DNA from 3 places in the Pseudoalteromonas porphyrae genome. Region 1 is predicted to be linked to each of the others. Evidence: predicted binding sites of a transcription regulator. Region 1 holds the regulator's gene; each other region holds the start of a gene.

Evidence for each region. The regulator ArgR, encoded in region 1, controls arginine synthesis, uptake and breakdown. The targets are predictions, from matches to a motif close to ANTGAATANNTATTCANT.
Region 2: the regulator ArgR is predicted to act here: its motif matches at 2,631-2,648, upstream of ADS77_RS04835 (OadG family protein).
Region 3: the regulator ArgR is predicted to act here: its motif matches at 1,837-1,854, upstream of gltB (glutamate synthase large subunit).

Annotation. Positions count from the first base shown of each region.
Region 1 is NZ_LHPH01000012.1:90,376-94,670, reverse strand. It holds gene ADS77_RS11815 (ABC transporter permease) at 1-117, shown strand, start outside; gene ADS77_RS11810 (ABC transporter ATP-binding protein) at 118-1,167, shown strand; gene ADS77_RS11805 (Dyp-type peroxidase) at 1,231-2,130, shown strand; gene argR (transcriptional regulator ArgR) at 2,127-2,594, opposite strand; gene mdh (malate dehydrogenase) at 2,812-3,747, shown strand; gene ispB (octaprenyl diphosphate synthase) at 3,832-4,295, opposite strand, start outside.
Region 2 is NZ_LHPH01000004.1:100,681-104,975, forward strand. It holds gene era (GTPase Era) at 1-229, shown strand, start outside; gene recO (DNA repair protein RecO) at 247-939, shown strand; gene pdxJ (pyridoxine 5'-phosphate synthase) at 977-1,708, shown strand; gene ADS77_RS04830 (hypothetical protein) at 1,771-1,962, opposite strand; gene ADS77_RS21525 (DUF1328 domain-containing protein) at 2,020-2,193, opposite strand; gene ADS77_RS04835 (OadG family protein) at 2,719-2,964, shown strand; gene oadA (sodium-extruding oxaloacetate decarboxylase subunit alpha) at 2,975-4,295, shown strand, end outside.
Region 3 is NZ_LHPH01000017.1:77,462-81,756, forward strand. It holds gene ADS77_RS14570 (efflux RND transporter periplasmic adaptor subunit) at 1-1,110, opposite strand, end outside; gene gltB (glutamate synthase large subunit) at 1,958-4,295, shown strand, end outside.

The sequences.
Region 1 (4,295 bases):
TTCCAATACGTTAGTGATGAGCAATTAGAGTTGGCCTCTATTTCAGCGTTATCGATAGTCGTAGTAGGGTTAATTCCTTTGTATTTTGTTAATCGCTCAATGGAGCAACGTAGTTAAATGAGCAGTTTAGTCTTAGATAATTTATCGTATCAGTATAACGGCACCGCAGTGATTGAAAATCTAGATTTAACTGTCGCCAAAGATGAGATCGTTTGTTTGCTTGGTGCAAGTGGTTGTGGAAAGACCACGACATTAAAAGCAATAGCAGGGTTAATAGAAGCCAAGCAAGGTAAAGTCTTTATTGATGGTAAGTTGGTAAGTGATGAGCAGTTATTTTTGGCGCCAGAGTATCGTAATATCGGTATGATGTTTCAAGATTATGCATTGTTCCCACATTTAACAGTGGCTGATAATATTGCATTTGGGTTAGCTAAAATGCCAAAAGCACAAAAGCAGCAACGTGTTGATGAAATGCTTGAATTGGTGCATTTAATTGGTTGTGCTAAACGTTTTCCACACCAATTGTCTGGCGGCCAGCAGCAGCGAGTCGCGATTGCGAGGGCACTCGCTTATAAACCTAGTTTATTATTATTAGATGAACCATTTTCAAATATTGATACCCAAGTACGATTTGAATTAATTGCTGATATCCGTCGTATTATTAAAGCGCAGCGCGTGTCTGCAGTATTTGTTACACACTCAAAAGAGGAAGCATTTGCATTCTCTGACACTTTGGCGGTGATGCATCGCGGAAAAATTGCTCAACAGGGCACCGCTGAGCAACTTTTTAGCTCTCCGAGTTCAAAGGTGGTTGCAGAGTTTCTAGGTCAAGGCATATACTTGGACGCAGAAGCATTAACGGCAACTGAATATAATACTGCATACGGGCGTGTTGAATCATTTGCTGCACGAGGTTCTCAGGCTCAACTAGGTCAGATATATATTCGCCCACATCACCTTTTATTAACCGCGGTTTCAATAGGTGAGGAGGGTATTAATACAGTAACTATTATCAATAGTCGCTTTATTGGCTCCCATTATGTTTATAAAGTGATGATTGCACAGCAAGAAATAGAAGTTGCAGCTCAATTAGACCAGTCATTTAAAGAGAATGATCAGGTTACAATAAAAATAAAACCGCACACGGTAAACTTTTTCGCTAGTTAGAGTAGTGACTTTTTATTTTAAAGCAAAAGCGCCGTGTATGAGACTTTGAGTTAAGGAAATACCATGGCGCAAGCGCAATCGGGGATTTGTGCTGAGGCAAACCTACACGGTTTGCATTTATTTTTTAATGTATTTGATGGTCATGACGAGTCATTGCGTAAAAAACTAAAGCGAGTCAGTGTGATTCAAGACGAGTTCGCTGATCAATTTTCAGAATCTATGCTCTCAAGCCTTGTGGCTGTAGGCGCGCAGTATTGGCCACATGTTTTACCTGAGTTCATTCCAAGCCAACTACAAAGCTTTCCTAATATTACGCATAATGATCATGTTATGGGGGCACAGCCGTTCGATTTATTTGTACAAATTCGTTCAGATAGAGAAGACGTAAACCATTTGTTCGCATTACAAATACTTAAATTGTTTGCCCCTGATGTTGAGCTTGTTGAGCAAGTACGTAATTTTCGCTTTTTAGATGGGCGCGACTTTAATGGTTTTATACTCGGGGGGGATACCCCCCATGGTCGTCAAAAGCGAATCACGGCTTTAGTTAGCAGGCCGGGGCACTTTGAAGATCAAGGTAGTTATATCCATGTGCAGCGTTATAAGCATGATTTGAGTGTATGGCAGCATCTATCATTACATGAACAAGAGCAAATAATGGGGCGTACGCGATTAGATAACACGCTGATCATACCACCGTTACAAACCAGTCATGCAGTACGAACTGAACTTAAAGACGAGCAAGGCCAAGCGTTGCTTCTCAATCAAAGCATGCCTTACGGTGATGTAAATGAGCAAGGTGTATTAGCAATAAGCTGCGGCGCATTTGGCTCGGTGTTTGAGCAGGTGTTACGTAGCCGCTTAGGGCAGGGCGAATGCTATGACCATTGGCTTGATTTTACACAAGCTGATATGGGGTCGGCATTCTTTGCCCCGTCAATTAACTTTTTAAAGCAGCTTTAAACCGTATCAAATAAAAGACGAACACGCTCAAGGGTTACATCAATTTCTGAAATTTTAGCTGGGGCAATAAAAATAGTGTCGTCTCCGGCAATTGTACCCAAAACACCATCTGCTTTACCTAATGAATCGAGTAAGCGAGCAATTAATTGTGCAGCACCTGGGCTGGTGCGAATAATGATCATCATCTCATTATGCATAATATCAATCACTAATTGGCGCAATGGGCTTTTTGCTGTAGGTACACCCATTTCAGCGGGTAGGCAATATACCATCTCTTGTTTTGCATTGCGTGTGCGTACGGCGCCAAATTTACTCAACATGCGCGATACTTTACTCTGGCTGATATTATCAAAACCTTGCTCTTTTAGAGCGTCTACGATTTCGCCTTGAGAACCAAAATTCTCTTCTTTTAAAAGTGATTTAAAGGCTTTCACCAGTGCTTCTTGTTTATCATGTGGTTGCATGTTGCTGTTCTGCTCTTGTTATTTGATGAGCTAAATTCTACACAAAAATGAATATTTATGCAGTAGTTGTTTGTCGTATGCGCTTTGTAAACAAGAAAGTTTACAACTATGGTCGAAATTATATGCAAAATAAGCAGGATAAATTTGTCTTTAGGCATTAATTTCATTATCTTTAGAGCCACAAATATTTCCCTATCTCAAATTACGGAGAATTCCAATGAAAGTTGCTGTATTAGGTGCTGCAGGCGGTATCGGCCAAGCGTTGTCTTTATTATTAAAAACAGGTTTACCAGCTGGTTCTGAATTATCACTTTATGATGTTGCTCCAGTTGTTCCTGGTGTTGCTGTTGACCTTTCTCACATCCCAACAGATGTTAAAGTTGCTGGTTTTGGTGCTGACGCACTTGACCAAGCGTTAACGGGTTGTGATATCGTGCTTATCCCTGCGGGTATGCCACGTAAGCCTGGTATGGACCGTGCTGATTTATTCAACGTAAATGCGGGTATCATCAAAACATTAGCAGAAGGCATTGTTGCTAATTGTCCTACCGCACTTGTGGGTATTATTACAAACCCAGTAAATGGCACTGTGCCAATTGTTGCTGAAGTTTTCAAAAAAGCAGGTACTTACGATGCTAAGCGTGTTTTCGGTATCACTACTTTAGATGTGATCCGTTCTGAAGCGTTCGTAGCTGAGCTTAAAGGTGTTGATGTTGCAACTGTGAAAGTACCAGTAATTGGTGGTCACTCAGGCACAACTATTCTTCCTCTTTTATCTCAAGTTGAAGGTGTTAGCTTTACTGATGAAGAAGTTGCAGCACTTACTCCACGTATCCAAAATGCAGGTACTGAAGTAGTAAATGCTAAAGCTGGCGGTGGTTCTGCTACATTATCAATGGGTGCTGCTGCAGCACGTTTTTGTATGTCTTTAGTTAAAGGCCTACAAGGTGAAGACGTTGTAGATTATGCATACGTTGCAGTTGAAAATGGCGATGCAGAATACTTCGCTCATCCAGTACGTTTAGGTAAAAATGGCGTAGAAGAGATTCTTTCTTACGGCGAACTAAGCGCGTTTGAGCTACAAGCTAAAAACGATATGCTTGATACGCTGAAAAAAGACATCCAAGAAGGTGTTGATTTCATCAACGCTTAACCTTGCTTATATCGCCAGCTATTGGCGGTAATAAAAAAGCCTGCAATTGCAGGCTTTTTTGTGCTCGAAATCAAATCGTTAATTTTAGTGACTACGATCAACAGCAATACGGGCTAGGCTAACTAAGGCTTCTTTATAAGGCGAATCAGCTAACACGGATAAACAAGCAATGGCTTTATCTGCTTCTTCGTTTGCTTTATTCATGGTGAACTCGAGTGCATTTGTTTCATTTAGCGTATTGAGTATTGCGTCTAAGTGCTCCATACCATTACTGTGCTCAATTGCATCACGAATTAGCTGAACCTGTTCAGCATTACCTTGTTGCATAGCATAGATAAGTGGCAGGGTTGGTTTACCTTCAGCTAAATCATCACCAATGTTTTTACCTAACTGATCTGCATCTGCATTGTAATCAAGTACATCATCAACCAATTGAAAAGCAGTACCTAAATGCATCCCGTATAAATTGAGTGCTTTAAGTGTTTTTTCATTTTGTTCAGTAATGACTGCAGCAAGCCCTGTAGCAGCTTCGAATAACTTAGCTGTCT
Region 2 (4,295 bases), on a different contig from region 1:
AAACGGCATTTGGCATATCAATGGCTTAATCTTGGTTGAGCGTGAAACTCAAAAACGCATGGTAATTGGTAACAAAGGCGAAAAGCTGAAAGTTATTGGCCGTGAAGCACGTAAAGATCTTGAAGAAATGCTCGATAACAAAGTATTTTTAGAGCTTTGGGTTAAAGTTAAATCAGGTTGGGCTGACGATGAGCGTGCACTTCGCAGCTTAGGTTACGGTGAAGATTAATCACTTAAGTTACCGTTATGGATAGCGACTTCTACACAGCATATTTATTACATCGGCGTCCTTTTAGTGACTCGCAAGTAATGCTTGATATGCTGGTAGAAGGCGTTGGACAACTACGAATGCTTGCTCGCATAAGTGGTCGCCAGTCAACCAAACATAAAGCGCAGCTGCAACCTTTCCAAGCATTACTCGTAAACTATACGGGTAAAAATGATCTTAAATACATTCAACGTTTCGAATTGCATGGTACGCAATCCCCTTTAGTAGGCGATCAGCTTTACTGCGGCTTCTACTTAAATGAGTTAACAAATCGGATTGTGCCAATCAATGAACCCATTGATCATGCCTATGAGCTTTATCGAACTCACTTACAGCAGCTAAATAAGCACCCTAATTTGCAAGCCGTATTACGCTCTTATGAATTTCAGTTACTAGAGCTTTTGGGTTATGGCGTTGATTTTAGTTTTGATGCCGCAGGCGATCCAATCACCTCAAAACAAACGTATAGTTATTTTGCTGAATATGGCTTTGTTGCACAGGAAAATCATGGTAGTGGCTTTTTAGGGGCGCAATTAAATGCGATTGCTGCTCATGACTTTAGTGCGCCGGATGTGTTATATATGGCAAAACAATTAAGTCGTCATTTAATGAAACCCTTACTGGGTAAAAAACCATTAAAAAGTAGAGAGCTTTTTAAACCGCAATCTTAGTACGGTATTTTTAACCGTTATTTTTACAGGTAAAAAAATGAAAGATATTCTTTTGGGTATAAACGTTGATCATATTGCTACTTTACGCCAAGCCCGCGGTACTAGTTACCCGGATCCAGCTCATGCGGCAAGTGTTGCGGAGCATGCTGGTGCTGATGGGATCACCATTCATTTGCGTGAAGATCGCCGTCATATTCAAGATCGTGACGTATATGTGATGGCTAAAACAATTCAAACGCGTATGAACCTTGAAATAGCTGTTACTGATGAAATGATTGATATTGCGTTGGATGTAAAACCGGCTTACGTTTGCTTAGTACCAGAAAAACGGGAAGAGTTAACTACCGAAGGTGGCTTAGATGTTGTGGGTAACTTAGATAAAATTAAAGCCGCAACTGCAAAGCTGAGTGATGCAGGAATTAAAGTTTCATTATTTATTGACGCAGATAAAGCGCAATTAGATGCCGCTAAAGCATGTAATGCTCCTTACGTTGAAATACATACTGGCGCTTATGCAGATGCGCAAACTGACGCAGAGATGAGCAAAGAGCTTGAACATATTCGACAAGGTGTGAAATATGCGGCAGGTTTAGGGCTAATCGTCAATGCAGGGCATGGCCTTCATTATCACAACGTGAAGCCGATTGCCGCGATGGAAGAGATTTACGAGTTAAATATTGGCCACGCAATTGTTGCGCGTGCAGCCATTGATGGTTTAGATAAAGCAGTACGTGACATGAAGCGACTAATGCTTGAAGCACGGGCTTAAAGTTTGAATTCAGTCTAATAAAAAAAACGACTCAAAAGAGTCGTTTTTTTAAACTTACTTTATTAGCAGTTTGTTTCTTCAGCATTTACGCCTTCTTTTACTTTTTCACAGGCGTCTTCGACTTTGTTTTGTACATCGGTTACAGCTTCATCTATGCGCTCACCTGCTTCTTCTGCGTGATTGTCTTCACATCCCATAATAAAAAAACTAGCGAAAAGGGCGATAACGGCTGTTTTTACTGTTGTAGATTTCATAATGTAATTCCTTGTAAATAAATATAGTGGTAATACTGTTGCGTTACTTTGTCTCAGCTACTTGGGCACGTTGCCACGTAGTGCGCCTGATACAAGAGAGATAACTAACAATACTAAAAAGATAAAAAATATAATCTTAGCAATTCCTGCTGCGGCACCTGCGATGCCACCAAAACCTAACACTGCAGCAATAAGTGCAATAACTAAAAATGTAATTGTCCAGCGTAACATTGTTTTCTCCTTGGTTAATTTGTACATATTAGATAATGCCATTTACATGCCAATATTAAAGTCCTTTAAAATCAGCCACTTACTTTTTCATTCGTTATAGGGATCAGTTTCATAAGAAATATTTACACGCTTTATGTGTAACTTGTTCTTAAGTAAAAAAAGGAATGTAAAATCACCACACTATTGGTAAGACCAATTAATTTAAGTGGTTTTTAGAAAAGAAATATTATCAAATATAGAGACTGCATAAATAGGGATGGAGCTTTGCATTCTATAGCTTATAAGTTTTGGCTATATTCACTATTTTTATCATCTATATCTTGAAAAATAATAGCGATTTGTCGGGTGTTAAATTTAATGTGGGTATGTTAGCTTTATATTAATTGGTTTTACCAATTTACAAAGTGTTGGAAATGGTTAATTACTTTGATATGATTGTTGCATAGTTATTTATATAAAGTGGTTTTTTACCTGCTTTTGTTGCTTTGTTAACTATCAGGTATTGAATATATAAAGGGGCAGAGTATGAATATAGGTGAGTTACTAGCGACAGCAGCAAATTTGATGGCAACAGGCATGGTGGGCGTTTTTGTTTTTCTTTCATTGTTGATTTCAGCAATTGTATTAATGTCTAAGGTGGCGAGTCGTTTTGAGCAACCTATAGATGTACCAGCTCGTGCGCCATCAATCAAAGCGCAAGGTGTGCCAGATGCACACATTGCCGCAATTAGTGCTGCCATCGCTCAGTACAAAAATAAACAAAAATTATAAGGGGTGACTTATGGCTAAATTAAAACTAACAGAACTGGTACTTCGTGATGCTCATCAATCATTATTAGCAACGCGTATGCGTTTAGATGACATGTTACCTATTGCTGAAAAACTTGATGATGCAGGTTATTGGTCGATCGAATCATGGGGCGGTGCAACATTTGATTCGTGTATTCGCTATTTAGGAGAAGATCCATGGGAGCGTATTCGCGCCCTTAAAAAAGCAATGCCGAATACAAAGCAACAAATGCTGTTACGTGGTCAAAATCTTTTAGGTTACCGTCATTATGCTGATGATGTGGTAGAAAAATTTGTTGAGCGTGCACATAAAAATGGTGTAGATGTCTTTCGTATTTTTGATGCAATGAATGACGTGCGTAATTTAGAAACGGCAATCAAAGCCGCAATCAAAGTTGGTGCCCATGCACAAGGTACAATTTCATACACAGTAAGCCCAGTCCATACACTGGAGATGTGGCTAACACTTGCAAAACAGCTTGAAGATCTTGGTTGTCATTCAATTTGTATCAAAGATATGGCAGGTTTACTTAAACCATATGATGCTGAAAAGTTGATTAAAGGTTTAAAAGAAACGGTTTCTATACCAATTGCAATGCAATGTCATGCAACAACAGGTTTAAGTACAGCAACCTATCAAAAAGCGATTGATGCTGGCATCGATATGCTTGATACCGCTATTTCCTCAATGAGTATGACTTATGGACACAGTGCAACAGAGACCATTGTTTCTATAGTTGAAGGAACTGAGCGCGATACTGAACTTGATTTGAATCAGCTCGAAGAGATTGCCGCTTACTTCCGTGATGTACGTAAAAAGTATGCTGCATTTGAAGGCAGTTTAAAAGGTGTTGATGGTCGTATATTATTAGCGCAAGTGCCTGGCGGCATGTTAACTAACATGGAAAATCAACTTAAAGAACAAGGCGCAGCAGATAAACTTGATCAAGTGTTGCTTGAAATACCACGCGTTCGTGAAGATTTAGGTTTCTTGCCTTTAGTGACACCTACCTCGCAAATTGTAGGCACACAAGCTGTTTTAAATGTACTGACAGGTGAGCGTTATAAAACAATCACTAAAGAAACGGCAGGTGTATTAAAAGGTGAGTACGGAGCAACACCAGCACCAATGAATAAAGAGCTGCAAGAGCGCGTGCTTGATGGTGCAGACGTTATTACTTGTCGTCCTGCTGATTTATTAAAACCAGAACTTGAGACGCTGCAAGCTGAGTTATTAAAAGAAGCACAAGAGCAAGGTTTAATACTTGCTGATGAGCAAATAGACGACGTGCTAACGTATGCATTATTTCCAC
Region 3 (4,295 bases), on a different contig from region 1:
TCCGGTTACTTTGTAAGCCACAGTGCCACCTTGTTGCATAAATGCACCGCGTTTAATCATCAACACATCGTCACGGTTATCTAATATAATACGTGCCGTGAGGCGTTGATTTTGACGGATGTTATCAAGTGGCTCATCAAAACGGACACGGGTGGTGACTTCGCGATTATTAACTTCAGGGGAGATCGCAGAAAGTACACCCATTACAGTTCTAGCGCCGAGCTTTAATTCAACTTGCATCCCTAAACCCAGCTCGTTGGCATAACTTTCAGGTACTTGTAGTTGAGCTTCAAAATTACTTAAATCAACTAAAGTCATCAGTGCCTGGCTTTGTATAACGGCAGATTTCTCTTGCACTAATAAATTCCCGACAATACCGGTAACCGATGCTTGAATAGATAAGTTATTAACTTTACGCGTTAAATCATCAACGACTAGCTGTTGGCGGTTAACATCACTTTGTGCTGCTTGTAGCTCAAAGGCAAGGGTGTCTTTAGCAAGTAAAGCTTCTTGTTGTGCATGTTTAAATGTTAATTTTGCACGTGCTAACTCATCAACCGCTTTTTCTAAATCAATTTGACTGATAAGGTTTTTTTCAATTGAAAGTTGGGCGCGACGATTTTCTCTATCCGCTGCATTGAGCTCAACTTGAGCCATATCGAGTGTTTTACTTAGGCTGAGTGTTTGACGACGGGCTTCTAAGTGCTTGCGTTGTTGCTCTCCATGTAAGCGTTGCAAAACAGATTGTTGTTGTTTTAATTCGTTAGTTAATTCAGGGCTTTCTAATGTGGCTATAACATCACCTAGTTGTACTTTATCACCAGCTTTAACTTTTAAATCTACAAAACCACGTTCAGGGCTGTATACCTGAGGCGCATTTGCAGCAACTATTTTGCCACTTGCGGCTACGTCTCTTATTAATGTATCAATAATCACAGTTGCTGTATTTACGCGTTTAAGTTCTACAGACACGCTTGCAGAGGTCTGTGCAATAAAAACTTGGCTACACAAAACAATAAATAACAGCAGAGTCAAAACAATGATCAACGGCTTCTTATAGTTAGTTGTAGGTTTTACGCTTACATCTTGTGCGCTGGTATCTTTGATCATTTTTATCCCTTACTTAAAATCAGCATAACTAAATTGGGTTGCTTGCTTTAAAGGCAAAGCCACGAGTGAATGGCTAGGCATGTGATTTTTCAAAAACAGTGATCATGTATGCAACTAAAATCATGGTAACTGGCGAAACTAAAAAAATGCTTAAAATAAACATGGTGCTGTCCATTAACTATCATAAGTTTATTATCCGAAAAGCATGCCAATATTTAGGTGTTTGATTTTATTGTTTATTATTTTTATTTTGTATTTTTTAACTGTCCGCGGACAGTTAAAGTGTCCGCTGCGGACATGTATGCTTTGCGTTGAGGTAAAGAGGGGCGCGGTTAAGTTCTTAAACTTGCAGGGTCAATCAGTATTAATTATGCAGTAAAGCTACATTTTATTATTTTTATGCATTAGTTAGCTGCCTTTTATATATAACAATTTGCGTCTAGATTAGAGCCAGCGCTCTACAGGTACGAGTAACGCTGCTCAAGTGTGCAAATTAAATGGCAACTATTTAGGCTAAAGCAAATATATCGGCGAATGGATTAGTGAATATTTATTCACTTTTAATGAGGTTTACGTTTACGTAAACTGTACTGTTTTTATTTTGTGATTTTACAACTTGTTAATTATGACACCAGTGTCATAAAAAAATAATGACCAAAATATCGCTAAATGTTAAAAAAAGGCATGAAATAAAAAGATTGTGTTGTGGTGAGAAATATTCAAGAATGTGAATATGTATTCAAAACACTATTGACTCAATGTACAATTGGCGATAGTTTTGACTGTCTGCTAGCAAACCGTCGAGAAGGTCATTCATAGCTAGCTGTTGTAGCAAGGGGAGGGGTCTATGTTATACGACTCAAAATTAGAAAAAGATAATTGTGGCTTTGGCTTAATAGCCCAAGTTAATGGTCAGGCAAGTCATCGCTTAATTCGTACAGCGATCACGGGTTTAGACCGTATGGAACACCGTGGTGGTATATCTGCCGACGGTAAAACAGGCGATGGCTGTGGTTTATTATTACAAAAACCAGACAGTTTCTTCCGCGCTATTGCCGCTGAAAAAAATTGGCACCTGGGTAAAAATTATGCTGTAGGTATGATTTTCCTAAATTCAGATCCAGTACTTGCGCAAGCTGCTAAAGATATATTGAGTGAAGAACTCGAAAAAGAAACCCTCAATATTCAAGGTTGGCGTGTAGTACCAACTGATGAGTCATGCTTAGGGCCTATTGCAATCAAGCAATTACCAAAGTTTGAGCAAATCTTTGTAAGTGCACCAGAAGGTTGGCGTCCTAAAGATTTAGAGCGCCGTTTGTATGTTGCGCGTCGTCGTGCTGAAAAGCGTTTAAGCGAAGACGACGGTTTTTATATTGCCAGCTTGTCAGGCTTAGTGACTATCTACAAAGGCCTAATGATGCCAGTGGATTTACCTAACTTTTATTTAGACTTGGCTGATATTCGCATGACTAGTGCGATTTGTGTTTTTCACCAACGTTTTTCAACAAATACACAGCCACGTTGGCCATTAGCACAGCCATTTCGCTATTTAGCGCACAATGGTGAAATTAATACCATTCAAGGTAACCGCCAATGGGCACGTGCACGTTCATATAAGTTCTCATCGCCACTGATCCCAGATTTACAATCAGCAGCACCGTTTGTAAACGAAACGGGTTCAGATTCATCAAGCTTAGATAACATGCTTGAGCTGTTTTTAGCGGGCGGCATGGATTTGTTCCGTGCTATGCGTATGCTTGTGCCACCGGCATGGCAAAAAAACCGTGCAATGGATGATGACTTACGGGCATTTTATGACTTTAACTCAATGCACATGGAACCATGGGATGGCCCAGCGGGTATTGTAATGTCTGATGGTCGTTTTGCTGCGTGTAACTTGGATCGTAATGGTCTGCGCCCTGCGCGTTATGTGATCACCCAAGATGGTTTTATCACACTTGCCTCTGAAGTGGGTATTTGGGATTACACCGCCGATGAAGTGGTTGAGAAAGGCCGAGTCGGTCCAGGTGAGTTACTCGTAATAGATACTCAGCAGGGGAAAATTTGGCATTCTGATGAAATTGATCAGGATTTAAAATCTCGCCATCCATACAAAGCTTGGCTTGAAGAAAACGTTAAGCGTTTAACCCCGTTTGAGCAATTATCAGAACAAGATGCAGGAAATCGTTCATTTGATGACGAAACCTTGGCCAAATATCAAAAAATGTTTGGCTACACCAATGAAGAGCTTGATAGCGTTATTCGCGTGATGGGTGAAATTGGTCAAGAAGCAACGGGTTCTATGGGGGACGACACGCCATTTGCAGTGCTCTCTGAAGGTAACCGTTCTTTATTTGATTACTTCCGCCAGAAGTTTGCACAAGTTACAAATCCACCAATTGATCCACTGCGTGAAAATCACGTAATGTCGTTGGCAACGTGCATCGGTAGTGAGCAAAACGTATTTAATGAGACCACAGGTCACGCTAAGCGATTGCAGTTTGATACACCTATTTTGATGTATGCAGACATGCAACAATTACTCAGCGCCGATCAAGCGCACTACAGTTATTGCAAAATAGACATTACCTACAACAAAGATGAAAATCTGGGCGACGCTGTAGTTCGTATTTGTGATGAAGCACAAGAAAAAGCGGCTGCTGGCTGTGTCATGTTGTTTTTAAGTGACCGTAATTTTGATGAGAATCAATTACCAATTCCTGCGGCTATGGCGGTTGGTGCGGTGCAAAAGCGTCTTGTTGATAACAATTTACGTTGTGAATCAAACATCATTATTGAAACCGGCAGTGTGCGCGACGCACATCAGTTTGCGGTATTACTTGGTTTTGGTGCAACGGCTATTTACCCATACTTAGCGTATGAATCACTGGTTGCGATGAGCGATAATAAAGTGATTAATAAAAGCTATTGTCAGGTTACTTTGGCGTATCGTAATGCGATCAACAAAGGCCTGTACAAGATCATGTCAAAAATGGGTATTAGTACCGTGGCATCGTATCGTTGTTCAATGTTATTTGAAGCAGTAGGCTTATCAGACAGTATTGTTGAGACGTGTTTCCACGGTGTAGCAAGTCGTATTAAAGGTGCCTGCTTTACTGACTTTGATGATGACCAACGCAAACTGCATACTTTAGCAATGAGCAAACGTAAATTATTAAGCCATG